3 regions of the Janthinobacterium tructae genome follow, and region 2 is predicted to be linked to each of the others. Evidence: predicted binding sites of a transcription regulator. Region 2 holds the regulator's gene; each other region holds the start of a gene.

Region 1 (8,038 bases), 210 kb from region 2:
TTTTGCGACTTCACGCCCAGCCAGGCTTTCAAGCCTTCCTGCGCATACGTCACTTGCGCCTGCACTTGCGGACTCGACTTCGAGGAATAGGTCGAGCCTGCCACGATGGGCGTATCGGAAACGGGGCTGACCAGCGCCACATCGACGCCAAAGCCGCCGGACTTCGGCGAGCTGTACATGATCTGGCCATAGTTGCCCAGATAGGTGTAGCCGGCGCCGATATGGCCCAGGGTCACGCGGCCCCGCTGCGTTGCCTGCACGGGTGCGCCCGAACCCAACAAGGTCATGTCGGACAGGATCGCATTCGCGCCGAAGATGCCGTAGTCGCGGCCCAGCTTGAAGGTGCCCATTTCCGCATTGCCGAACGTGAAGAAGGCCTGGCGCACATCGACCACGCTGTTCTGGCTGATGGCGCTGTCGGTGGCCGTCGAGTTGTAGATGCCGATCAAGGCTTTCACGTCGTACTCGCCCAGGCGCGAGCTTGCCGAGGTGATCAAGCCATTCGGCAGCAAGCCGTTGCCGATCGTGGTGCGGTCCTTCTCGCCACCGCAACCGAGCGCCTGGCCGCCCAGCGCCAGCCCACCCACCGCATCGCCCGAACACGACACTTGCGTGTAATAGGCGTTGACGATGCCGCCCACCGACACGGTCCAGTCGCCCGCCTTGATATCGACGGCTTGTGCCTGCCCCATCGCTGCGATTGTCATGACACCCAGGCTCCCCAGCTTGCTCAATGTGTTCATTGCGTCTCCTCTTTCTTCTCTGTTTTTAGTGTGCACACCAGTGATTGATGTACCTCAAGCTTTGGCAATAAGCGTGCCCAGCACTGCTCAGAGGGAGAAAGAGAAAAAGCGTCGTTAACGTGTGCAGCAGCGGATCAATTGCCACAGATAGTGTTCATTTTTTGACCGCAAGTATGCATAGCGGGCGTACAGGTAAACAAAAAACTGACGGCCTGGGCCGTCAGCAAAAAGAAAGCGCCCGGCGAACAGGGAGACACCCGTCCGAGTGGCCCGGGCGTTTCACCCCGTTACTTCGATGCCAGTTTGAAGACCCACACGGAGCCGCCCTGCTCCAGGAAGTTGACCTTCTTGGCCACTTCGCCACCCCACAGCGGCACCGCGCCACCCCAGCCAGATACGACGGCTACATATTGCGTATCGCCATCCTGCCAGGTGACGGGCGGCGCCACGACGCCGGAACCCGTCTGGAATTTCCACAGTTCCTTGCCCGTCTTCGCGTCGACGGCTTTCAGGAAGCCTTCCGGCGTGCCGTAGAACACCAGATTGCCGGCAGTGCTCATCACGCCGCCCCACAGCGGCGCGTTGTTCTTGATTTCCCAGACGATCTTGCCCGTCTTCGGATCGATGGCGCGCATGGCGCCGATGTAGTCGTCAAACAAGGGCTTGATGGTGAAGCCTGCACCGAGGAAGGCGCCACCCTTCTTGTAGCTGATCGGCTCGTTCCAGATATCCATGCCCCATTCGTTCGCCGGCACATAGAACAGCTTGGTTTGCGGCGAGTACGCCATCGGCATCTGGTTTTTTGCACCGAGGAAAGCAGGCGCGGCAAACACGGTCGTGCCTTTCTTGCCTTCTTCTCCCTTGGTCGGATCGCCTGGGCGGCCGGCGGCGATGTAGTTCGGCCGTCCCGTTTTCAGGTCGATGCTGCTGGCCCAGGTGATTTTCTTCACAAACGGAAAGGCGTTCTGCAGCTTGCCGTTGGTAGCATCGATGACATAGAAGAAACCGTTGCGGTCGGCCTTGCCGCCGTAGCGCTTGCCATCCATGTCGAAGGTGACGAACTCGTTGGCGCCATCGAAATCCCAGGCATCGTTGGGCGTGTTTTGATACGCCCATTTGATCTGGCCCGTCTTGACGTCCAGCGCCACGGTGGATGAGGAATACAGGTTGTCGCCGGGACGCAAATGGCTGTTCCATGGCGCCGGGTTGCCGGTGCCGAAATAGGCCAGCTTGGTTTGCGGATCGTAGGTGCCGCCCATCCAGGTGGACGCGCCGCCCGTTTTCCACAGGTCGCCCGGCCAGGTTTTGTTGACCGTGCCAGATACGCCGTTATCGCTCGCCTTGCCATCCTTGTCGTAGCGGTGGCCCATATGGCCCTCGACCGTAGGACGGCTCCACACGAGGTCACCCGTCATGGGGTTGCGCGCCTCGACCCGCCCCACGATACCGAATTCCCCGCCCGACACGCCCGTCAGCAGCAAGCCTTCGGCGATCAGCGGCGCGGCCGTCATCGAGTACCCTGCCGCATAGTCGTCGACCTTTTCCTTCCAGACGATCTTGCCCGTGTTCTGGTCCAGCGCCACCAGGTAGGCGTCGAGCGTGCCGAAAATCACCAGGTTGCCATACAGGGCGGCACCGCGGTTGACCACGTCGCAGCAGGGCATGATGCCGTCCGGCAAGCGATGCTCATATTTCCACAGCTTGGCGCCCGTTTTCAAGTCGACGGCAAAGATGCGCGAATACGATGCCGTGACGAACATCTTGCCGTTATGAATCAGCGGCTGCGATTCCTGGCCCCGCTGTTTTTCGCCGCCAAACGAGAACGACCAGGCCGGCACCAGCTTGGCCACGGTCTTGTCATTGATCTGCGTCAACGGCGAATAGCGCTGCCCCTGCGTGCCCATGCCAAACGACAGGACGCTGGCCGGATTCTTCGCCGTGTTGTCGAGCATGGCATTGGTGACATTGCCCACGTCGGCCGCCTGGACCAACGAGGCGACACTCAAACCGACGACGATCCCCATGATTTTTTTCTGCACAATCATCTCCCTCTGTTTTATTAGTATGTGTGTATCAGGTCTTGCGGTGCTCATGCGGCTGGGCATGCAATAGCGCGCACTCTTCATCGGTGAACAGGCGCGAGCGCGTCAGGAAGCGCTTGCCAGTGCCGTTGTCGAGTGAAAACATGCCGCCATTGCCATCGACCACATCGATAATCAACTGGGTATGCTCCCAGTACTCGAATTGCTCGAGTCCCATGTAAAACGGTGTGCCATTCAAGTTGCCGAGATAGATATCGGTATCGCTGACATCGAACTCGCCCAGCGCATAACACATGGGCGCACTCCCGTCGCAGCAGCCGCCCGACTGGAAAAACATCAGCGGGCCGTGACGCTGGCGTAACTTGTCCATCATTTCCAGCGCCGCATCGGTGGCGACCACCCGGGCAATTGCTGCACTCATGGCATCCCTTTCTGCGCGCCGCCCCCGGCTAAGGGCGCGGCGCCTGTTGCCGGTTTAGAAGAAGCCCAGGGCTTTCGGGCTATAGCTCACCAGCAAGTTCTTCGTTTGCTGGTAGTGGTCGAGCATCATCTTGTGGTTTTCGCGGCCGATACCCGACTGCTTGTAGCCGCCGAACGCGGCGTGGGCTGGATACAGGTGATAGCAATTGGTCCACACGCGGCCCGCCTGGATGGCGCGTCCCATGCGGAAGGCGCGCGAACCGTCACGCGTCCACAAGCCGGCACCCAGGCCGTACAAGGTATCGTTGGCAATCGCCAGCGCTTCGGCCTCATCCTTGAAGGTGGTCACGGACACGACTGGTCCAAAGATCTCTTCCTGGAAGATGCGCATCTTGTTGTTGCCCTTGAACACCGTCGGACGCACGTAGTAGCCGCCCTCCAGATCGCCTGCCTGCGTATGGCGCTCACCACCGGCCAGCACTTCGGCGCCTTCCTGGCGGCCGATGTCGAGGTAGGACAGGATTTTCTCCAGCTGCTCCTGCGACGCCTGGGCGCCGATCATGGTGGACGAGTCGAGCGGGTTGCCCTGCTTGATGGCGGCCACGCGCTTCAAGGCCCGTTCGATGAATTTCTCGTAGATCGATTCCTGGATCAGCACGCGCGATGGGCAGGTGCACACCTCGCCTTGATTCAGCGCAAACATGGTGAAGCCTTCCAGGCACTTATCGAAATAATCATCATCGGCATCCATCACATCTTCAAAGAAGATGTTCGGCGACTTGCCGCCCAGCTCCAGTGTGACGGGAATCAGGTTTTGCGCGGCATAGCCCATGATCAAGCGGCCCGTGCCCGTTTCACCCGTAAAGGCGATCTTGGCGATGCGCTTGCTCGACGCCAGCGGCTTGCCCGCTTCCAGGCCAAAACCGTTGATGATGTTCAACACGCCCGGTGGCAGCAAGTCGCCGATCAGTTCGATCAACACCATGATGGAGGCGGGGGTTTGCTCGGCCGGTTTGAGGACCACGCAATTGCCGGCGGCCAGGGCTGGCGCCAGTTTCCACACGGCCATCAGAATCGGGAAATTCCACGGGATGATCTGGCCCACGACACCCAGCGGCTCATGGTAGTGATAGGCATAGGTTTCCGCGTCGATTTGCGCGACGGAACCTTCCTGCGCGCGGATGCAGCCGGCGAAGTAACGGAAATGGTCGATGGCCAGCGGAATGTCGGCATTCATCGTTTCACGGATCGGCTTGCCGTTATCGATGGTTTCCGCCGTGGCGATCAGGCTCAGGTTTTGTTCGATGCGGTCGGCGATGCGGTTCAGGATATTGGCGCGCTCGGCGGGTGAAGTCTTGCCCCAGGCATCCTTGGCGGCATGCGCGGCGTCCAGCGCCAGCTCGACATCTTCCGCCGTGGAACGGGCGATTTCGCAAAACGGCAAGCCCGTGATGGGTGTGATGTTAGGAAAGTATTCACCTTTTACTGGTGCAACGAACTGGCCGCCAATGTAATTGTCATAACGTTGTTTGAAGGGATTGGCTACGCCCAGTTTGCTGATGTCTGCGAGATTCATGTCGTCCTCTATCGGGTTAATTAGAATGGAATTACTTAATTAAAATCAAACGTCCTGGTACAGATGGGGTGAGTACACGGAGTCTTCCGCAAATGCCGTGCCAGCTCACCATCCCACTACAAACTTAGCCGCTTTTCCCCCTGTTACAAGGGCGTGGCGTCAATACCGGCGCGCTTTTCAGCGCATGCCCCGGGCTTGAGCCGTGGGCGTGGCTGTGTTGGCGTTTTGAACAGGCGGCGCGGCCCCTGTTCCAATCCGTGCCAGCCTCGCCACCACCCCGCATCGCGCTCCCTGCGCCGCTGCACAATGGAACAGGTGTACCAGACTGGAACACCTGCGCCTGTACCACTACCGTATCACCACGCCCCATGGCAATTCGCCCACGGCAATATCGGCCACTTTGCGCGCGCTGGCAGTATCGATGACGGACACGCTGTTCGAGCGGCCATTGGCCACGTACAGCTTGCTGCCATCGGGCGTGATGGCCATATTCCACGGACGTTTGCCGACGGGAATGGTGGCCGTCACCTTGTTGCTGGCCGTATCGATCACCATCACCGTGCCGTCCGTGCCGTTCGAGACATACACCTGCTTGCCGCTGGGATGGACGGCGATGCCGTTGGCATTCTTGCCCGCTGGAATGGTGGCGACGGCCTTGCGCGCAGCCATGTCGATCACATACACGGCGTTGACCAGTTCGCACGCCACATAGGCGTGGCCCGAGTCCGGACTGAATCCAATGCCGCGCGGACGCAAGCCCACGGCGATGGACGCCACCTGGCGGCGTTGCGTCACATCAATGACATCGACTTGCTCGGCCTCTTCCGCACTGACCAGCAGCCAGCGCCCGTCCGGGCTAAACACGGCATGTTCCGGATTGCGTCCCTGCACCTTGATATCGGCGAGCAAGACGCCCGTCTGACCATCGAGCAAGCTCACGCTGTTGTTTTCCTCGACGGCCACGGCCACGTAACGACCGTCCTGCGAAGCGCTGACGCCTTCGGGCGACTTGCCCAGCGCCACCGTGCGCACGGGCGTGCCGCTCGCGTTATCGATCAGCAACAAGGCGCTGCTGGCGGCATCGGTGACAAACAATTGCCGCCCGGTCGGGTCGGCGGCGATGCCGCGCGGCCGCTTGCCTGCCGCGATCTGGTGCACCACCTGGTCGGTCGCCGTGTCGATCACGCTCAAGGTGCCCGATTTTTCATTGGGGACATAGGCAAAAGGAGCGGCCTGGAGGGCGCTGCTGGCAAGCGCAGGCAGCAGCCAGCAGACCTGTCGCAAGCGTGAGAAGAAGTTGGGCATAATCACCTTTTCAATGGAAAACACAGGAAAAGCGCGCGGCATCGGCGCCTCTGAACATTGCTGCATGCAAACGCCGTGCCACTGACGCGCGTATAATTTCAGCCCACCAATGGAGACATGGCAGGCATATTGCTTGATACAACTATGCAGACCTGCGCCGCTCACGCGCTCAAGCAGGCTTTTATTCACATTGGAGAACCCGCATGCAGCATCGTTTCCGCTTGAACACCATTGCCAGCCTGTTTGTCGCCGGCAGCGCCACCCTCGCCCCCCACGTTTTCGCCGCCGAGGCAGCTGACCTGGCCAACGGGCAACTCATGGATACGGTGGTCATCAGCGGCAGCCGCATCGCCCACCCCAGCCAGGAAGTGCCGGCCTCGCTCGACGTGGTCGACAGCGCCCGCATTCAGGATGGCCAAATCCGCGTCAATGCATCGGAAGCGCTGGCCGCAGTGCCGGGCCTGGTTGTGCAGAACCGCCAGAACTACGCGCAAGACTTGCAGATCTCGTCGCGCGGCTTTGGCGCCCGCTCGGCCTTCGGCGTGCGCGGCGTCAAACTGATCAGCGATGGCATTCCTGCCAGCATGCCCGATGGCCAGGGCCAGGCCGCTACCTTCAACCTCGATACGGCCGAGCGCATCGAAGTGCTGCGCGGACCGTTTTCTGCCATCTATGGCAACCATTCTGGCGGCGTGATCCAGCTGTTTTCCAAGGATGGGCAGAATCCCCCGTCCGTCGAACTAAATGTAACGGGCGGCAGTTTCGGCACCAGCAAGGTGGACCTGACGGCGCAAGGCCAGGCAGGCGGCATCGGCTACGTGCTCGACGGTTCGCGCTTCCGCACGGATGGCTTCCGCGACCACAGCGCCGCCACGCGCGAACAGGCGTTCGGCAAGATCACCGTCAAGCCCAATGCGGACAGCAAGCTGACCATCGTCGCCAACAGCCTGCACCAGGGCAACACGCAAGATCCGCTGGGCGCCACCTGGGCCACGTTTGCCCGCGACCCGCGCGCCGGCGAAATCGATACGACGGATACACAGAGCCCGAAACGCACCCTGGCCGAGCGCTACAACACGCGCAAGAGTATCGACCACCAGCAGATCGGCGCCACCTATGAACAAGCGTTTGGCGACGACCGCCTGCATGTGATGGTGTATGGCGGCAACCGCGATGTCATCCAGTACCAGGCTTTCACCAAAGGCTTCCAGGCACCGGCCAGCCATTCGGGCGGTGTGGTCGACTTCCAGCGCCAGTTCTATGGCATCGATACCAACTGGCTGCACGTAAATCAATTGGCTGACGGCAAGCTGAGCACCACCATCGGCATCGATTACGGCCGCTCCAGCGATGACCGCACCGGCTATGAGAATTACATTGGCAATAGCTTTGGCGTAAAAGGCAAGCTGCGCCGCGACGAGCAGGATGTCGTCTCCAGCCTCGATCCGTATCTCCAGATGGAATGGCAAAGCGGGCCATGGCTGCTCAGCGCTGGTGTGCGCTACAGCAAGATGAAAGTGGAAGTTAACGACCATTTCCTCAGCAATGGCAACGACAGCGGCAGCCTGGAATTCAGCCACACGACTCCGGTGCTGGGCCTGCTGTATAAACTGACGCCGAACGTCAACGTGTACGCCAGCGCCGCGCGCGGCTTCGAAGCACCCACCTTGAACGAACTGTTTTACTCGGGCACGGGCGGCGGCTTCAATTACCAGCTGAAACCGGCCACCAGCACCAACCTGGAGGCGGGTGTCAAGGCCAGGATCGGCAACAACACGCATGTGAACGCGGCTGTGTTCCAGATCAAGACCAACGACGAGCTGGTGGTCGACAGTTCCAGCGGAGGGCGCACCAGCTACCGCAATGCGGGCAAGACCTTGCGCCAGGGCATGGAAGTGTCCCTGGACTCCAGCCTGCCGTATGGTTTCACGACAAAAGTGGCGCTGACCAGC
Region 2 (8,038 bases):
AGATCGGCTGACCAAGATCGGCTGACTATTTCAATAATAGTGTTTCGGCTTTGGCCACGGCATCCGCGCTGCCGCGCAGCACCACCACATCGCCGCTGGCCAGCTGCGTCTCGGGGGTGACATCGAGGCGGCCACGGCCGCGGCGGATGGCCGTCACGGTCGCGCCGCAGCCAGCGACGTCGAGCATGCTCAAGGGCAAGCCCACACACTGCGCGCCCTCGCTGACGGTGACTGTATGCAGGCGTTCCAGCTCGGCATCGTCGCCCGCGTCGCTGGAGCCATGGAAATAGCCGCGCAGCGAGGCATAGCGTTCCTCGCGTGCCGCCTGCACCCGGTGCACCACGCGGCGCAGGGGCACGCCCATCATGATCAGCGCGTGCGAGGCGAGCATCAGACTGCCTTCCATCAATTCCGGCACCACTTCGGCCGCGCCCGCTTTCTTCAACTGGTCGAGGTCGCTGTCGTCGTGGCTGCGCACGATGACGGGCAAGGTGGGCGCCATGTCGTTGAGTAAATGCAATAACTTCAGTGCCGAGGGGGTATTCGCATAGGTGATCACCACGGCGCTGGCCCGGTAGATACCGGCCGCCACCAGGCTTTCGCGCCGGCCCGCGTCGCCATACGAGACGTGGGCGCCAGCCAGCTGCGCCTCCTGCACCCGTTCCGGGTCCAGGTCCAGCGCGTGGTACTCGATCTTTTCTTCCGCCAGCAGGGTGGCCAGGCTTTGCCCGCTGCGCCCGAAGCCGGCGATCAGCACGTGTTTCTGCGACGCCATGGTGCGCGTGGCGATCTTGGTGAGCGCCAGCGATTGCATCATCCAGTCGTTGGCCGCCAGCTTCATGACGATGGCATCGGACTTGGCGATGAGGAAGGGCGCCACCAGCATCGACAGCACCATCGAGGCCAGTACCACCTGCACGACGAACGGATCCATCAGCTTGATGCCGCCCGCCAGGTTCAGCAGCACGAAGCCGAATTCGCCCGCCTGCGCCAGTCCCAGTCCCGTGCGCAAGGCCACGCCGTTGCTTGACCCGAACAGCCGGGCCAGGCCCGCGATCAGGGCAAATTTCAGCAGCACGGGGCCGCACAGCAGCAGCAAGACCAGCCACCAGTTGTCGAGCACCACACGGATATTGAGCAGCATGCCGACGGTGATGAAGAACAGGCCGAGCAGCACGTCGCGGAAGGGCTTGATATCCTCTTCCACCTGGTGCTTGAATTCCGTCTCGGAAATGAGCATGCCGGCAACAAACGCGCCCAGGGCCAGCGACAGCCCCGCCCGTTCCGTGATCCAGGCCGCGCCCAAGGTGATCAGCAGCAGGTTGAGCATGAACAATTCCTGCGAGCGGCGCTTGGCGACGATGGTCAGCCAGCCACGCACCAGCTTCTGGCCGATGAACAAGAGCAGAATCAGGACAACCAGGGCCTTGCCACCGGCCCAGGCCAGGGTTTCGGCCAGGTTGTCCGAATCGCGCGTGAGGGCGGGAATCAGGATCAGCAGGGGCACCACGGCCAGGTCCTGGAACAGCAAAATGCCGATGATCTTGCGGCCGTGTTCGCTTTCCAGTTCCAGCCGTTCCGTGAGCATTTTCGAGACGATGGCCGTCGACGACATGGCCAGCGCACCACCCAGGGCGAAGGCGGCTTGCCAGCTCAGGTGGATGTAGGCGGACAGGTAGCGTCCGACGAACCAGCCGAAGACGACTGTGGCGATGATGGTGGTGACCACCTGCGCCATGCCCAGTCCGAAGACGATGCGCCGCATGGCGAGGAACTTGGGCAGAGAAAATTCCAACCCGATGGAAAACATCAGGAAGACGACGCCGAATTCGGCCAGGGTGTGGCTGGCTTCGTTCTCGGCTGCCAGGCCCAGCGCGTGGGGGCCGATGACGATGCCGACGGCCAGGTAGCCCAGCATGGGCGGCAGATGCAACATTCTGAAAGCGACCACGCCCAGCACGGCGCTGCCGAGTAACATCAGGGTCAGTTCAAGCGAGGAAAACATGGGTTGCCCGGTGCGGTCAATGGAAATCGTTGTTTGTTGTGACTGGCAAGTTTTTTGCTTTCCTAATTCGTTTATACTTTGGGCATGAGTGTAACCCATGAAAAAACAATGCTGAAAGCTTTTGATCGAATTGACATGCAAGCGACGACCGAGCGCGCCGTCGCGCTGGCCCGCACCACCTTGCAGATCGAGTCCGACGCCATCGTTGCGCTGCACGCGCGCCTGGCCACGGACGACAGCGTAGGCCGCGCCGTGGCGATGTTGCTGCAATGCAAGGGGCGTGTCGTCGTCTCCGGCATCGGCAAGTCCGGCCATATCGCGCGCAAGATTGCCGCCACCCTCGCTTCCACCGGCACGCCGGCCCTGTTCGTGCATCCGGCCGAAGCGGCCCATGGCGACCTGGGCATGGTCACCTCGGACGATGCTTTTATTGCCATATCGTACTCCGGCGAATCGTCGGAACTGATGGCCATCATGCCCGTCGTCAAGCGCATGGGCGGCGTGCTCATTTCCATGACGGGCAAACCGAACTCCAGCCTGGCGCAATTGGCCGACGTGCACCTGGATATTTCCGTTGAGAAAGAAGCCTGTCCGCTGAACCTGGCGCCGACGGCCAGCACCACCGTCACCCTGGCTCTGGGCGACGCGATCGCCGTGGCCTTGCTCGACTTGCGCGGCTTCAAGGAAGAAGATTTCGCCCGCTCGCACCCGGGTGGCGCCCTGGGCCGCCGCCTGCTCACGCATGTGCATGACGTCATGCGCAGCGGCGAACGTGTACCGAAGGTGCCCGTGGACGCTTCCTTGCTGCAGGCGCTGGAAGAAATGACGAAGAAGGGCATGGGCATGACGGCCGTCGTCGATGCGGATGAGCGCCCCGTGGGCGTGTTTACCGATGGCGACTTGCGCCGCATGTTCGAGCGCGTGCAGGATTTCACGCAAGTGGCGATCCGCGACGTCATGCATGCGCAGCCGCGCAGCATCGCGCCCGAACGCCTGGCCGTCGATGCCGTGGCCGTGATGGAGCAGTTCCGCATCAACCAGATGCTGGTCGTCGATGCCGACGGCAAGCTGGTGGGCGCGCTGCATATCCATGATCTGACGCAAGCGAAGGTGATCTGATGGATAGCGTAGCGGACAACCTGGCGCGCGCGGCCAAGGTCAAACTGATGATCTTTGACGTCGACGGCGTGCTCACCGACGGCAGCCTGCATTTCGGCCCCGATGGCGAGATGATGAAAACGTTTAATGTGTATGATGGCCTGGGCATCAAGCTGCTGCAGGAATCGGGCGTGCAGACGGCCATCATCAGCGCGCGCCGCTCGGCCATCACGGCGCGCCGCGCGCAAGACCTGGGCATTACCCATGTGCACCAGGGCGGTCACGACAAGCTGACGCCGTTTCGCGAACTGCTGGCGCTGACGGGCTTGACGGAAGAGCAATGCGGCTATATCGGCGACGATGTCATCGATGCGCCCATCCTGCGCCGCGTGGGCTTTGCCGTCAGCGTGCCGGGCGGGCGTCCGGAAGCGCTGGACCTGGCGCACCATGTGACGCAGGCCGGCGGCGGCCGTGGCGCGGTGCGCGAGATCTGCGAATTCCTGCTGCGCGCTCAGGATAACTATGCGCGCGTCATGGCGCCATTCCTGGAGTGAGGCGCATCGCCTTGCCGCCAGTCAGATTTGAAAGAGTGAAATCCTATGCGTAAGCCAGGAGGCGCCCATCGCTGGCGCATGATTTTTACCGTGCTGGGGGCCGTCGTCTTTGCGCTGGGCAGCTTTTGGCTGCTGGAAGTGATGAACAAGAATGCCCAGGACATCACGGCCAGCAAGCATCTGGATGAGCCAGACTATTTCATCACCAATTTCAGCCTGGTGCGCATGGACTTGACGGGTAAACCCAGCTATATCGTATCGGGCACCAAGCTCACGCATTATCCGCTCGACGATTCATCCGATATCGACCAGCCTTTCGTGCGCAAGCTTACGCCTGGCATGCCGCCGATGAACATGAATGCGGAACTGGCGCATATCGACCAGGACAATACCCGGTTGCAACTGCACCGCAAGGTCGTGATCGACCGCGTGGCCAGTCCGAAGGCGCAGAACCTGACAGTCAAGACGGAAGCGCTGACGGTATTCCCGGATGAAGAAAGAATGGAAACGGACGTGCCTGTCGATATCCTGACGGGCGCCTCGCGCATCAATGGCATCGGCATGAAGGCCAATAACGCCACTGGCGTGGTGGAAGTGCAGAATGCGCTGCGCATGGTCCTCCCGCCGAAACCGCGCCCGGCTGCGGCGGCAAAATGACAGAATGAAACAAGGAAACCATACTATGAAGAATATCTTGCTGTTGACCGTATTTTCTCTGGCCATGATGGGCGTGGCGCATGCCGAGAAGGCCGATTCCGAGAAGGAAGCCGTCATCACGGCACGTAGCGGCCACGTCGATGACGTCAAGCAGGTACGCACGCTGACGGGCGACGTCGTGCTGGTGAAAGGGACTCTGACCATGAAGGCGGGCCGGGCCCTGATCACGGAAGACCCGCAAGGCTACCAGTTCATCACCTTCTGGGCCGATCCCGGCAAGCTGGCCACCTTCCGCCAGAAGCGCGATGGCGCGGGCGACCTGTGGGTGGAAGGCGAGGCGGAGCGCGTGGAATACGATAACAAGACGGAAGTGGTGAAACTGTTTTCCAAGGCCAAGCTGACGCGCCTGGAAGGCACGAAAGTGACCGACGTGGCCAACGGTGCCTTCATCTCGTATGACAGCCGCAAGGAAGTATTCAAAATGGAAAATTCCGACAGCGGCACCAGCACGCCCGATGGCGGCAGCGTGCGCATGGTGATCCAGCCGAAGCCCAAGGCGCCGGCCACGCCCGCACCAGGAAAGAACTAATGGACAATACACGTTGCGGCAGCACCCTGATCGTTCGCGGGCTGCAAAAAACCTATGGCAAGCGGCAAGTCGTGCATGATGTCTCGCTGCAAGTCGAATGCGGCGAAGTGGTGGGATTGCTGGGCCCGAACGGCGCCGGCAAGACCACCTCGTTCTACATGATCGTCGGCCTGGTGCCGTCGGACGGCGGCACCATCGATATCAGCGGCGTGGACATTTCCCGCCTGCCGATCCACCGCCGCGCGCAGATGGGCCTGTCGTATCTGCCGCAGGAAGCGTCCGTCTTCCGCAAGCTGACGGTGGAAGACAATATCCGCGCCGTGCTGGAAATCCAGACCGTCGAAGGCCGTCCCCTGAAGAAGGCCGAGATCGAGGAGCGCCTGGATAAATTGCTGGCCGACTTGCAAATTGAAAAGTTGCGCGAGAACCAGGCGCTGTCGCTGTCGGGCGGCGAGCGCCGCCGTGTGGAAATCGCCCGCGCGCTGGCGACCGACCCGCGTTTCGTGCTGCTCGACGAACCGTTCGCCGGTGTCGACCCGATCGCCGTGATCGAGATCCAGCGCATCGTGCGCTTCTTGAAGGAGCGCAATATCGGCGTGCTGATCACCGACCATAATGTGCGCGAGACGCTGGGTATCTGCGACCGTGCCTACATCATCAACCAGGGCTCGGTGCTGGCGTCGGGACGCCCCGACGACATCATCGCGAACGAGTCGGTACGCCGGGTCTACCTGGGCGAACACTTCCGCATGTGAGCCAATGAAACAATCATTGCAGCTGCGCACTTCGCAGCACCTGGCACTGACGCCGCAGTTGCAGCAATCGATACGCCTGTTGCAATTGTCTACCCTGGAATTGCACCAGGAACTAGAGCAACTGCTGACGGACAATCCCTTGCTCGAGCGCCTCGACGATCCGCTCGATCATTCGCTGCGCCTGCTGTCCGACGGGGCCCTGAGTTCCACGGCCGCGCCGGCCGAAGCGCCGCCCCAGCCGCCAGGCCAGGATGCGCCTGCGGCGCCGGCCGAAGCAGAAGCCTTTGATGGCGAGGCGGGCGACGGCCCGGCCGCCGCGGACGGCGGCGACAGCGACTGGAGCGAGGCGAGCCGGGGCAAGGCGCCCGACGACGAAGATTCCCGTCCGCAATTGGAAGCCCATCACTGCACCCTGCGCGAGCACCTGATGGAGCAGATGCGCGTGACGGTGCTCGAGTTGCGCGACCGCGCGCTGGTCGAGCTGATCATCGACGCGCTCGACGACAATGGCTACCTGGAAGAGTCACTCGACGACATCCTGGCGCGCCTGCCGGAAGAGCTGGAAATCGACGCCGACGAGATGCGCACGGCCTTGTCCCTGTTGCAAAGTTTCGATCCGCCCGGCGTGGGTGCGCGCAATGCATCCGAATGCCTGGCGCTGCAAATCAAGCGTTTGCCGCACGTCGCCATGGTGACGCGGCGCATGGCCCTCGTCATCGTGGAAAAGCACCTGGCCTGGTTTGCCCAGCGCGATTTCAACAAGCTGAAAAAAGCCCTCGATTGCGACGAGGAAGACTTGCGCGAAGCGCAGACGGTGATTCGCCAGTGCAATCCGCATCCGGGCGCCGTGTTCGCCTCGGACGTGTCCGATTACGTGGTGCCCGACGTCGTCGTCAAGCGCGCGCGCAATGGCTGGCAAGTCACCCTGAACAACGACGTCATGCCGCGCCTGCGCGTCAACGCCATGTACGCCAACTTGCTCAAGCAGGGCAAGGGCGAGGGCGCCATGGGCGCACAGTTGCAGGAAGCCAAGTGGCTGATCAAGAATATGCGCCAGCGCTTTGACACGATCCTGCGCGTGGCGCAAGCGATAGTAGAAAGACAAAAGAACTTTTTCTCGCATGGGGCCGTTGCCATGCGCCCCCTTGTGCTCCGTGAAATAGCTGATACACTGGGTTTACACGAGAGTACTATCTCGCGGGTAACAACTCAAAAGTACATGCTGACCCCGCACGGCATGTTCGAGTTGAAATATTTCTTTGGTAGCCACGTCGCCACCGAAGCGGGGGGCGAAGCATCATCGACGGCGATACGGGCATTGATCGTGCAACTGACAGGAGCAGAAGACCCTAAAAATCCTTTATCCGACAGTAAGATTGCGGACATGCTGGGGGAACAAGGCATGGTGATTGCGCGACGTACTGTTGCCAAATACCGGGAAGCGTTGAAAATTCCGCCAGTGAGCCTGCGTAAGTGTTTGTAAGTTTTTTTCGGTTCCTCTGCGGGCCGGATAGGATGGACCGCACGAACCCGATCATCTTTAGGAGTGTGTATGAATCTCACCATCAGCGGACATCATCTCGAAGTGACACCAGCCATCCGTGAATACGTACAAACGAAGCTGGAGCGCGTGAAACGTCATTTCGATCAAGTTATCGATATCGCCGTGATTCTGACCGTGGATAACCTCAAAGAGAAAGAAAAACGTCAAAAGGCCGAAGTCAACCTGCGTCTGAGTGGCAAAACTGTCTATGTGGAAAGCCTGGCGCATGACCTGTATGCCGCAATCGATATCCTGATCGACAAGCTGGACAGGCAAGTGATGAAATACAAAACCAAAGTGCAAGGGCACGGTAAAGAGGCGATCAAGCATCTGCCAGACAACTCCGAGGAAGACGCCGTCGTCGCCGTTTAAGGCCACCCGCTTCCAGCAGTTGTGATCAACTAAGGGCGCACATCTTGCGCCCTTTTTTGCGCCCGTACCTGTCGAACGCAATGTTCCCCATGCAGGCGCTAGAATGTTTGCACTTTCACTTCTTTCTGCCTGCCATGAGCGACTTCGTCCAGACCTCCATCCGCAACCGTACCGGGCACATCGTGCTCGACCGTCCGAAAGCCTTCAATTCCCTGTCGCTGGAGATGGTGCGCGCCCTGAGTGCCGTCTTGCTGGCCTGGCGCGACGATCCGCAGGTGGACGCCGTCGTGATCCGTTCCAGCAGCGAAAAAGCCCTGTGCGCCGGTGGCGACATCCGTTTCTTTTACGATGCGGGCCTGGCTACGCCGCAAGGCGGCAGTGCGTTGCTGGAAGATTTCTTTACGGAAGAATACGCCTTAAATCATGTGATTCATTTCTACCCGAAACCGTATATCGCCGTGATGG
Region 3 (8,038 bases), 2.6 Mb from region 2:
AAGTGACCGTCAGCAAGATGGCTGCGCCGATGGCACCCTGGATCGCGCGACGCTGGAGCACGCCTTCTGTGCGGTGCGCCAGATAGGTGCCGCCTTGCAGCGTGATCATCGCGCTGCTGACGACGCCGACCAACAACGCGAACGGGTTCAGTAGCTGCCAGAAACTGCCTGTGTAGGTCGACACCAGATAGTCATCGAAGTGGAATGGCACGCCTTGCAGCAGGTTGCCGAACGCGATGCCGAACACCAGGGGCGGCACCACGCCACCGATGAACAAACCCCAGTCCCATGTGCTGCGCCATGCAGCATTGTGGATCTTGCTACGGTAATCGAAGCCGACCGGGCGGAAAAACAGCGCCCACAGCACCAGCATCATGGCCCAATAAAAGCCGCTGAACGCGGTCGCATACACGATCGGCCAGGCAGCAAACAAGGCGCCGCCGGCGGTGATGAACCAGACCTGGTTGCCATCCCAGTGCGGGCCGACCGTGTTGATGACGACGCGCCGTTCGATGTCGCTCCTGCCGACGAATGGCAGCAGCGTGCCCACGCCCATATCGTGCCCATCCATGATCGCAAAGCCGATCAACAGCACGCCCACCAGCAGCCACCAGATGATTTTAAGAGTGGAATAATCGAGCATCTTGGTTCTCCTTATGCCTGTATGGGCGAATGACGAGCAACATCTTGCTGATAGCGGCCGGTGCCGAGGCTGCCCGGTCCCTGGCGCGCGAACTTGACCATCAAGAACATCTCGACGATCAGCAGCACCGTGTAGAACACGATGAAGCCGGCCAGCGAGCCATAAAGGTTATTGACGCTGAGCGTGGAGACGCTCATGTGGGTTGGCAACACGCCATAAATAGTCCACGGCTGGCGGCCATATTCGGCGACGAACCAGCCCAGTTCGCAGGCGATCCACGGTGCTGGCAGCATCCACAACGCCCACTTCAGTAGCCACGGCTTTTTCGAACACGTCGATTTCAGCGTACTCCAGAACGCGAGGCCAAACAGCAGCAGCATCGCCACGCCCAGGCCCACCATGATGCGGAAAGCCCAGAACATCGGCGTCACGCGTGGCATCGTGTCGTTGACGGCGCGCGCGATCATTTCCGGGGTGGCCTGATTGACATCGACGACATATTTTTTTAGCAACAGGCCAAAACCGAGATCTGCCTTATGCCGCTCGAACACCTGCAGCGCGACGGTGTCAAGGCGATGCTTGCGCAGCGTTTCCAACGCCGTCACGGCCAGCATGCCGTTGATGATGCGCTCGCGGTTCTTGCTCTTGATGTCGTGGATGCCGGGGATTTGCTTGCTCACCGAGCGGGTGCCGATCAATCCCATGACCCACGGCACCTCGATTTCCCAATTGTTCTTCGATTCAGCTTCATTGATGCTGGCCACCAGGGTCAGGCTGGCGGGCGCTGGCTTGGTTTCCCACATCGCTTCGATCGCCGCCATCTTCGTTTGCTGGGCTTCGCCCACGGTGTAGCCGGACTCGTCGCCGAGAACGATCACGCTCAGCACCGACGCCAGGCCGAACGCGGCCGCCACGCGGAAGCTGCGCTTGGCGAATTCGATATTGCGGCCCTTGAGCAAGTACCAGCTCGAAATCGACAGCACGAACATCGCGCCGGTGACATAGCCGGCCGATACCGTATGCACAAACTTGGCCTGCGCCACCGGATTGAACACCACGGCCCAGAAATCGACCATTTCCATGCGCATCGTCAGGTAACTGAATTCGGAGCCGACCGGATTTTGCATCCAGCCATTCGCAATCAATATCCACAACGCCGACAAGTTGGTGCCGATCGCCATCAGCAGCGTCACCAGCAGATGCTGCGGCCGGCTCAGGCGGTTCCAGCCGAAGAAGAACAGGCCGATCATCGTCGACTCGAGGAAGAACGCCATCATGCCTTCGATCGCCAGCGGCGCGCCGAAGATGTCGCCGACATAATGCGAGTAATACGCCCAGTTGGTGCCGAACTGGAATTCGAGCGTGATGCCGGTGGTGACGCCGAGCGCAAAATTGATCCCGAACAACTTACCCCAGAAGCGCGTCATGTCTTTCCAGATCACCTTGCCGGTCATCACGTAGACGCTTTCCATTATCACCAGCAACCACACCATACCAACGGTGAGCGGCACGAAAAGAAAGTGGTACATCGCCGTGGCGGCAAATTGTAGCCTCGACAAGTCCACCAATTGTTCTGAAATCACTTTCTTGCTCCTTGAGAAGATGTTATGCCACTGATCCGGTCTGAGACGCCATCTCCATCGACGCTGACGCGGGCGTCGCGCACGAATGACCACCACAGTGCAGTCAAGACAATGATCTTGATCAGCACAGCGATGATTAACTGGCGCAGGAGGCGTTGGTCGACAGGGGGCATAACATCTTTAGAGCAGGTTTCATGCCAATGAAATTTTTTTTAATTAATCAATTAAAAACAAGGACTTGAACATTTTTATTGAAAACAGTGCTGAAATATGGCAGCGCAATTTACCGTCACACTGTCAGTCACTGCCATGACTGACAGACGCTGTCATGATTGCGCGACGGTGTGAAACCGGCGGTTGCTGTTTTTTCTGGCTGGCAACTGCATTGCCATGTCGCCGTAAATGGCAAAAGCGCGCCCCCCCTTGCCAGCGAGGGTAATTTCACATGGCTAATCGGTACCGATGCGCCTCGGGCATGAACACAGTGCTTTTATGTAAAAAAGCTTCCTCGGAGGGAAGCTTTTCATCGGGATTGCGAATGCATTCCCTGAAACTGTTTGACCAGGTAGTCAGAACGCCAGCGTTTTCACCTCGGACCTGAGCAAATAGGCAATCACGTCGGCAGGTATGGCCGCTGTCACACCGTCCAGCAAGTCACTAGCCTGGCGCCCGGCATTTGGCAAGTACAATGCGCAGACCTCGACCTTGGCGCCGCTCTTGATCAAGCCCTGCAGCATTTGCTGGGGCGTCACATTGCGGGGCTTCAGGCTTGGCATGACCTTACCGATGACAGCAATGTCGCCGCCGGCATCACATAACAGCACGCGTACCGTGGCTTTTTGCTCGATCGCCTGACTGGCCAGTACCAAGCCGGCAGCTTGCGTCATGGGACTGCCGCTATTGATCGTCAAAAATAATTCGGCAGCTTGACCAGACAACGATACCGCCAACAAACCAGCACCCACCAACATCGGTTTTTTCATGCGAACTCCTGTAAAAATTACCTGCATAGCAGACCAGCCAAAGGAAAGATGCCTGTTTGCCCAGCAGCGCGAATGACAAAACATCACACGCTGACTGGCGCGCAACGGACGCCCCGTAATTTCATACATAGCAATATGCGCGCCATATCCGCTGTGAATAAATATTCCATCATGCAATCAATGACTTGTAATATCCCCCGCAGCTATTCTGCCTTGCAGAAACCGCATGGCAGTCAATTCTGGCAGAACTTGCTGCCAAAAGCTGACCGCCACTGGCAGTCCTCCGGCGCTGTCAAGCCAGACCTAGCTTCTTCAGGCGCCGGTATAGCGTGCGTTCGCTGATGCCGAGTTTCGTCGCCAGTTCGCTGCGGGTGCCGGTGAAGGTGGCGATAGCCTCCGTCAACGAGGCGCCGATCGGAATGGTGTCGATCGGCAGCGCCGGTAGTGGCGTAGACGGCCCCAACGCGGATGGCAAATGTTCGCAGCGGATCACGCCATCGTCGGCAAACAGGCGCGCGCGCTCGAGTACATTGCGCAATTCGCGGATATTGCCCGGCCATGCGCGCAACTGTAGTTGCAGCAGCGCTTGTGGTTCAATTGTCAGGCGGCGCTGGCCGGAGATACTATGCTGCAAGAACGAATGAACCAGGAGCGCGATGTCATCGCTGCGCTCGCGTAGCGCCGGCAAGTGAATCGGGAAGGCGCTGATACGGTAATACAAGTCGGTGCGAAAGGCGCCTTCCGCCATCATTTTTTCCAGCGACTTGTGGGTCGCCGCCACCAGTCGAAAATTGGCATGCTGCGTCTCGATGCTGCCGACGCGCCGATAGGTGCCAGACTCGATCAAACGCAACAATTTCACCTGCATGGCCAGCGGCACATCGCCGATCTCATCCAGGAACAACGTGCCGCCCTGTGCCGTTTCAACCAGGCCCGGCTTGCGCGCGGTAGCGCCGGTGAACGCGCCTTTTTCATGGCCAAACAGTTCGCTTTCAAAAAGCGTTTCGGTCAAACCAGAGCAATCGACGACAACGAACGGTCCACTGGCACGCGCACTGCCCTCGTGCACGGCGCGGGCAAACAATTCCTTGCCGGTGCCGGATTCTCCCAGCAGCAGCGCCGGCAACATCGACGGGGCGACCCGCTGCAACGCCGACAATGCCAGATTGAATGCTGGCGAGCGACCGACCAGGCCATCTCCGCTGGGGCGCGCCGACGCGCTGCGCACCACGGTGAGCCGCTCGACGTAGGCGACGATCACGCCGCGCTCATCGAGGATGGGACGCAATTCGACTTCGACATGCTCGGGGCCGCGCGGCGTGTGGTGGATGTGCAAGACCCGGTCCGGTCCGCGCAGTTCCAGGGCCTTTTTCATCGGACAATGTTCGCCAGCCTGGTCGCACGGGACATCGTAGTGATGCGAGACGCGGTAACACTTGTGGCCGATGTACGGCTTGTCGACGCTGGCGAACTGGCGCTGATAGGCGGTATTGGCTGCCAGGATGTTGTATTCAGGATCGAGCACAATCATTGGATCTGGCTCGTGTTCGAGGAAGGAAACCAGCGCCTGGACTTGCGGCGAATGTGGCTCCAAAGCGATGACGATAGGCGTTGTGATGGGCATGGTCTCTCCTGGCAAGACAGTCACCTTGCCACAGGACTGCCATCGACACCAGAAATACTGCCACCTGAGTGTCATTTAGCTGCCAATGTCAGCGCATAGCGCGGCGTTAGCGCAACGACGTGATAAAAATATGCATCAAATCAATTGCTTATAAAAATTCATGAAAATAAATTGATTGGCATGATTATTGCAATATACCGGCATGCCTGTCGCAACAGGCCAGCTTCCACAGGAGACCCATCATCATGGCAAACACCGTACACGCACAGGTCGAAGGCTTTTTCGACCCCGCCACCAATACCGTCAGTTATTTGGTGCTCGATACGACAACAGGGCAATGCGCATTGATCGACAGCGTGCTCGACTACGACCCGAAGTCGGGTCACACAGCCACCCGCTCGGCGGATAAATTGATCGCGCGCGTGCGTGAACTTGGCGCCAACGTGCAATGGATATTGGAAACCCATGTTCATGCCGATCATCTGACGGCGGCACCTTATCTGAAGGAACAACTCGGCGGCCAGATTGGCATCGGCATGCACATCACGACGGTGCAGCAAGTGTTCGGCAAACTGTTCAATGCCGGTGCCGACATGGCGCGCGATGGCAGCCAGTTCGATCACTTGTTCGCGGACGATGAAACGTTTGCGATCGGCTCCCTGGCATGCCGCACGCTGCACACGCCAGGCCATACGCCGGCCTGCATGACCTATGTCGTAGGCGATGACGCAATGGCGTTTGTCGGCGATACCCTCTTCATGCCCGACTACGGCACCGCGCGCTGCGATTTCCCCGGTGGCGATGCGCACACGCTGTTTCACTCGATTAACAAGGTACTGAGCTTGCCGTCTGACACCTTGCTGTATATGTGTCACGACTACCTGCCCGGCGGGCGCGAAGTGCAATTCGTCAGCAGCGTTGCCGACGAGCGCGCCCACAACATTCACGTGCGCAACGGCATTAGCGAAGCCGGTTTCGTGGCGATGCGCAAAAAGCGTGACGCGACACTTGACATGCCGACGCTGATCCTGCCGGCGGTGCAGGTGAACATGCGCGCCGGCCACTTGCCCGAACCGGAAGACAACGGCGTGCGTTATCTGAAAATTCCGCTCAACGCAGCCTGAACCATCCTATAAAAAATACACGGAGACAACATGGATATTCGCCCACTCGTGCCGGGACTGGCGGTCGCACCGCAGATCACCGCAGCCGAACTCATAGAATTAAAGCGGGCAGGCTATCGCGCCATCATCTGCAATCGTCCCGACGGCGAAGGCGCCGATCAACCGCTCTTTGCCGAGATTGCCCATGCGGCGCAAGCCGTCGGCATCGAAGCGCATTATCTGCCGGCCGAATCGGGCAAGGTGAGCGATGAGCAAGGTGTCGCGTTTGGGCAATTGTTCGACAGTTTGCCCAAGCCGGTGCTGGCGTACTGTCGCACCGGTATGCGCTCGACGACGATGTGGGCTCTGTCGCAAGCCAATTCGCAAGCGTTGCCGGCCCTCCTGGAATCGGCGAAAAATGCCGGCTTCGACCTGAAGGGCGTGATCCGCCGCATCGTCAATCTTGGCCGCACGCCGGTCGAAGTCGCCGAAGCAGAGCATGTGGTGGTGATCATCGGCGGCGGCGCTGCCGGCATCGCGGCCGCAGCCAGCCTGCTGGCGCGCTGGCCCGGGCTCGACATCGCCATCATCGATCCGGCCGACATCCATTACTATCAGCCCGGCTGGACGCTGGTGGGCGCCGGCGTGTTCGATGCCGCCAGCACGGCGCGCACGATGGCGTCCCTGATTCCGCGCGGCGTGCATTGGATCAAGTCTGCCGTTGCCGCATTCGAACCGGAACGCAATGCCGTGATCCTTGATGGTTGCCGCGTCGTCAAATACCAGCAACTGGTGGTGTGTCCTGGCCTGAAGCTGAACTGGAGTGCGATCGAAGGCTTGTCAGAGACGTTGGGACGCAATGGCGTCACATCGAACTATCTGTACCATCTGGCGCCATACACGTGGGAACTGGTGCAACAATTGAAAGGCGGGCACGCAATTTTTACGCAGCCGCCTATGCCGATCAAATGCGCCGGTGCGCCGCAAAAGGCCATGTATCTGTCAGCTGACCATTGGAAGCGCAGCGGCGTGCTGGAGCAGATCGAGATCGAGTTTTACAACGCCGGCGCGGTGCTGTTCGGCGTCCCCGCCTATGTGCCGGCGCTGATGGAATACGTGCGCGGCTATGACATCAAGCTCAATTTTGGCCACACATTGACCAGTGTCGATGGCGCGCGCAAGACCGCCACCTTCAGCCGCGCCACCCCTGATGGCAGCAAGGAGGTCGTGACGCGCGAATTCGACCTGCTGCATGTGGTACCGCAACAGGTCGCGCCGGATTTCATTCGCGTCAGTCCCCTGGCCGATGCCGCCGGTTGGATCGATATCGATCCGGCCACGCTGCGCCACAAGGTCTACGAGAATATCCACGCGCTGGGCGATGCCGGCAACTCCAGCAATGCCAAGACCGCCGCAGCGGCGCGTAAGCAAGCGCCGGTGGTGGCGCACAATGTGCTCGCTGCGCTGGGCAAGATCAAGGGTAGCGCGCAGTACGACGGCTATGGCTCGTGCCCGCTCACGGTGGAGCGCGGCAAGATTGTGCTGGCCGAATTCACTTATGGCGGCAAGGTCGCACCCAGCTTTCCCTCCTGGCTCATCGATGGCACCAAGCCATCGCGTCTGGCCTGGCTGCTGAAGGAGCGTATTCTGCCGCCGCTGTACTGGAAAGCCATGCTCAAGGGACGCGAGTGGATGGCCAAGCCGGAACTGGAGGATCTGTAGTCATGACAACGATACTGCTGCTAGGTTTTACCGTCGGTATCATTCTGGCACTAACCGGCGCCGGCGGCGGCATTCTTGCCGTACCGCTGCTGGTGTTCGGCGCAGGTCTCAGTATGGCAGAGGCCGGACCTATCGGCCTTCTGGCCGTTGGCCTGGCGGCGCTGCTTGGCACCATCATGGGATTGAAGGCCGGCACCGTGCGTTACAAGGCGGCGCTGCTGATCTCGGTGACGGGAATACTGTGTTCTCCGCTGGGGCTATGGCTGGCCCAACGCATGCCTAACCGGCCTTTGACCATAGTGTTTGCCTTCGTGCTGCTGTTCGTCGCTTGGCGCGTGTTTCAGAAATCGATGCCAAGCACCGGACAAGATCAAACAGCC

The links. The regulator sigma-54, encoded in region 2, starts transcription at its own class of promoters, with help from an activator protein. The targets are predictions, from matches to a motif close to TGGCANGNAANCTGCTTT.
Region 1: the regulator sigma-54 is predicted to act here: its motif matches at 6,150-6,167, upstream of FJQ89_RS21565 (beta-propeller fold lactonase family protein).
Region 3: the regulator sigma-54 is predicted to act here: its motif matches at 2,409-2,426, upstream of cydP (cytochrome oxidase putative small subunit CydP).

Annotation. Positions count from the first base shown of each region.
Region 1 is NZ_CP041185.1:4,909,172-4,917,209, reverse strand. It holds gene FJQ89_RS21585 (porin) at 1-743, opposite strand, end outside; gene FJQ89_RS21580 (methanol/ethanol family PQQ-dependent dehydrogenase) at 1,031-2,767, opposite strand; gene FJQ89_RS21575 (DUF779 domain-containing protein) at 2,817-3,206, opposite strand; gene adh (aldehyde dehydrogenase) at 3,261-4,781, opposite strand; gene FJQ89_RS21565 (beta-propeller fold lactonase family protein) at 5,130-6,086, opposite strand; gene FJQ89_RS21560 (TonB-dependent receptor family protein) at 6,290-8,038, shown strand, end outside.
Region 2 is NZ_CP041185.1:4,704,157-4,712,194, forward strand. It holds gene FJQ89_RS20630 (GGDEF domain-containing protein) at 1-11, shown strand, start outside; gene FJQ89_RS20635 (monovalent cation:proton antiporter family protein) at 26-2,005, opposite strand; gene FJQ89_RS20640 (KpsF/GutQ family sugar-phosphate isomerase) at 2,090-3,124, shown strand; gene FJQ89_RS20645 (KdsC family phosphatase) at 3,124-3,657, shown strand; gene lptC (LPS export ABC transporter periplasmic protein LptC) at 3,703-4,314, shown strand; gene lptA (lipopolysaccharide transport periplasmic protein LptA) at 4,340-4,903, shown strand; gene lptB (LPS export ABC transporter ATP-binding protein) at 4,903-5,658, shown strand; gene FJQ89_RS20665 (RNA polymerase factor sigma-54) at 5,663-7,141, shown strand; gene hpf (ribosome hibernation-promoting factor, HPF/YfiA family) at 7,211-7,573, shown strand; gene FJQ89_RS20675 (enoyl-CoA hydratase/isomerase family protein) at 7,708-8,038, shown strand, end outside.
Region 3 is NZ_CP041185.1:1,010,691-1,018,728, reverse strand. It holds gene cydB (cytochrome d ubiquinol oxidase subunit II) at 1-643, opposite strand, end outside; gene FJQ89_RS04435 (cytochrome ubiquinol oxidase subunit I) at 655-2,226, opposite strand; gene cydP (cytochrome oxidase putative small subunit CydP) at 2,223-2,399, opposite strand; gene FJQ89_RS04430 (DsrE family protein) at 2,796-3,209, opposite strand; gene FJQ89_RS04425 (sigma-54 interaction domain-containing protein) at 3,502-4,833, opposite strand; gene FJQ89_RS04420 (MBL fold metallo-hydrolase) at 5,079-5,957, shown strand; gene FJQ89_RS04415 (bifunctional protein tyrosine phosphatase family protein/NAD(P)/FAD-dependent oxidoreductase) at 5,988-7,658, shown strand; gene FJQ89_RS04410 (sulfite exporter TauE/SafE family protein) at 7,661-8,038, shown strand, end outside.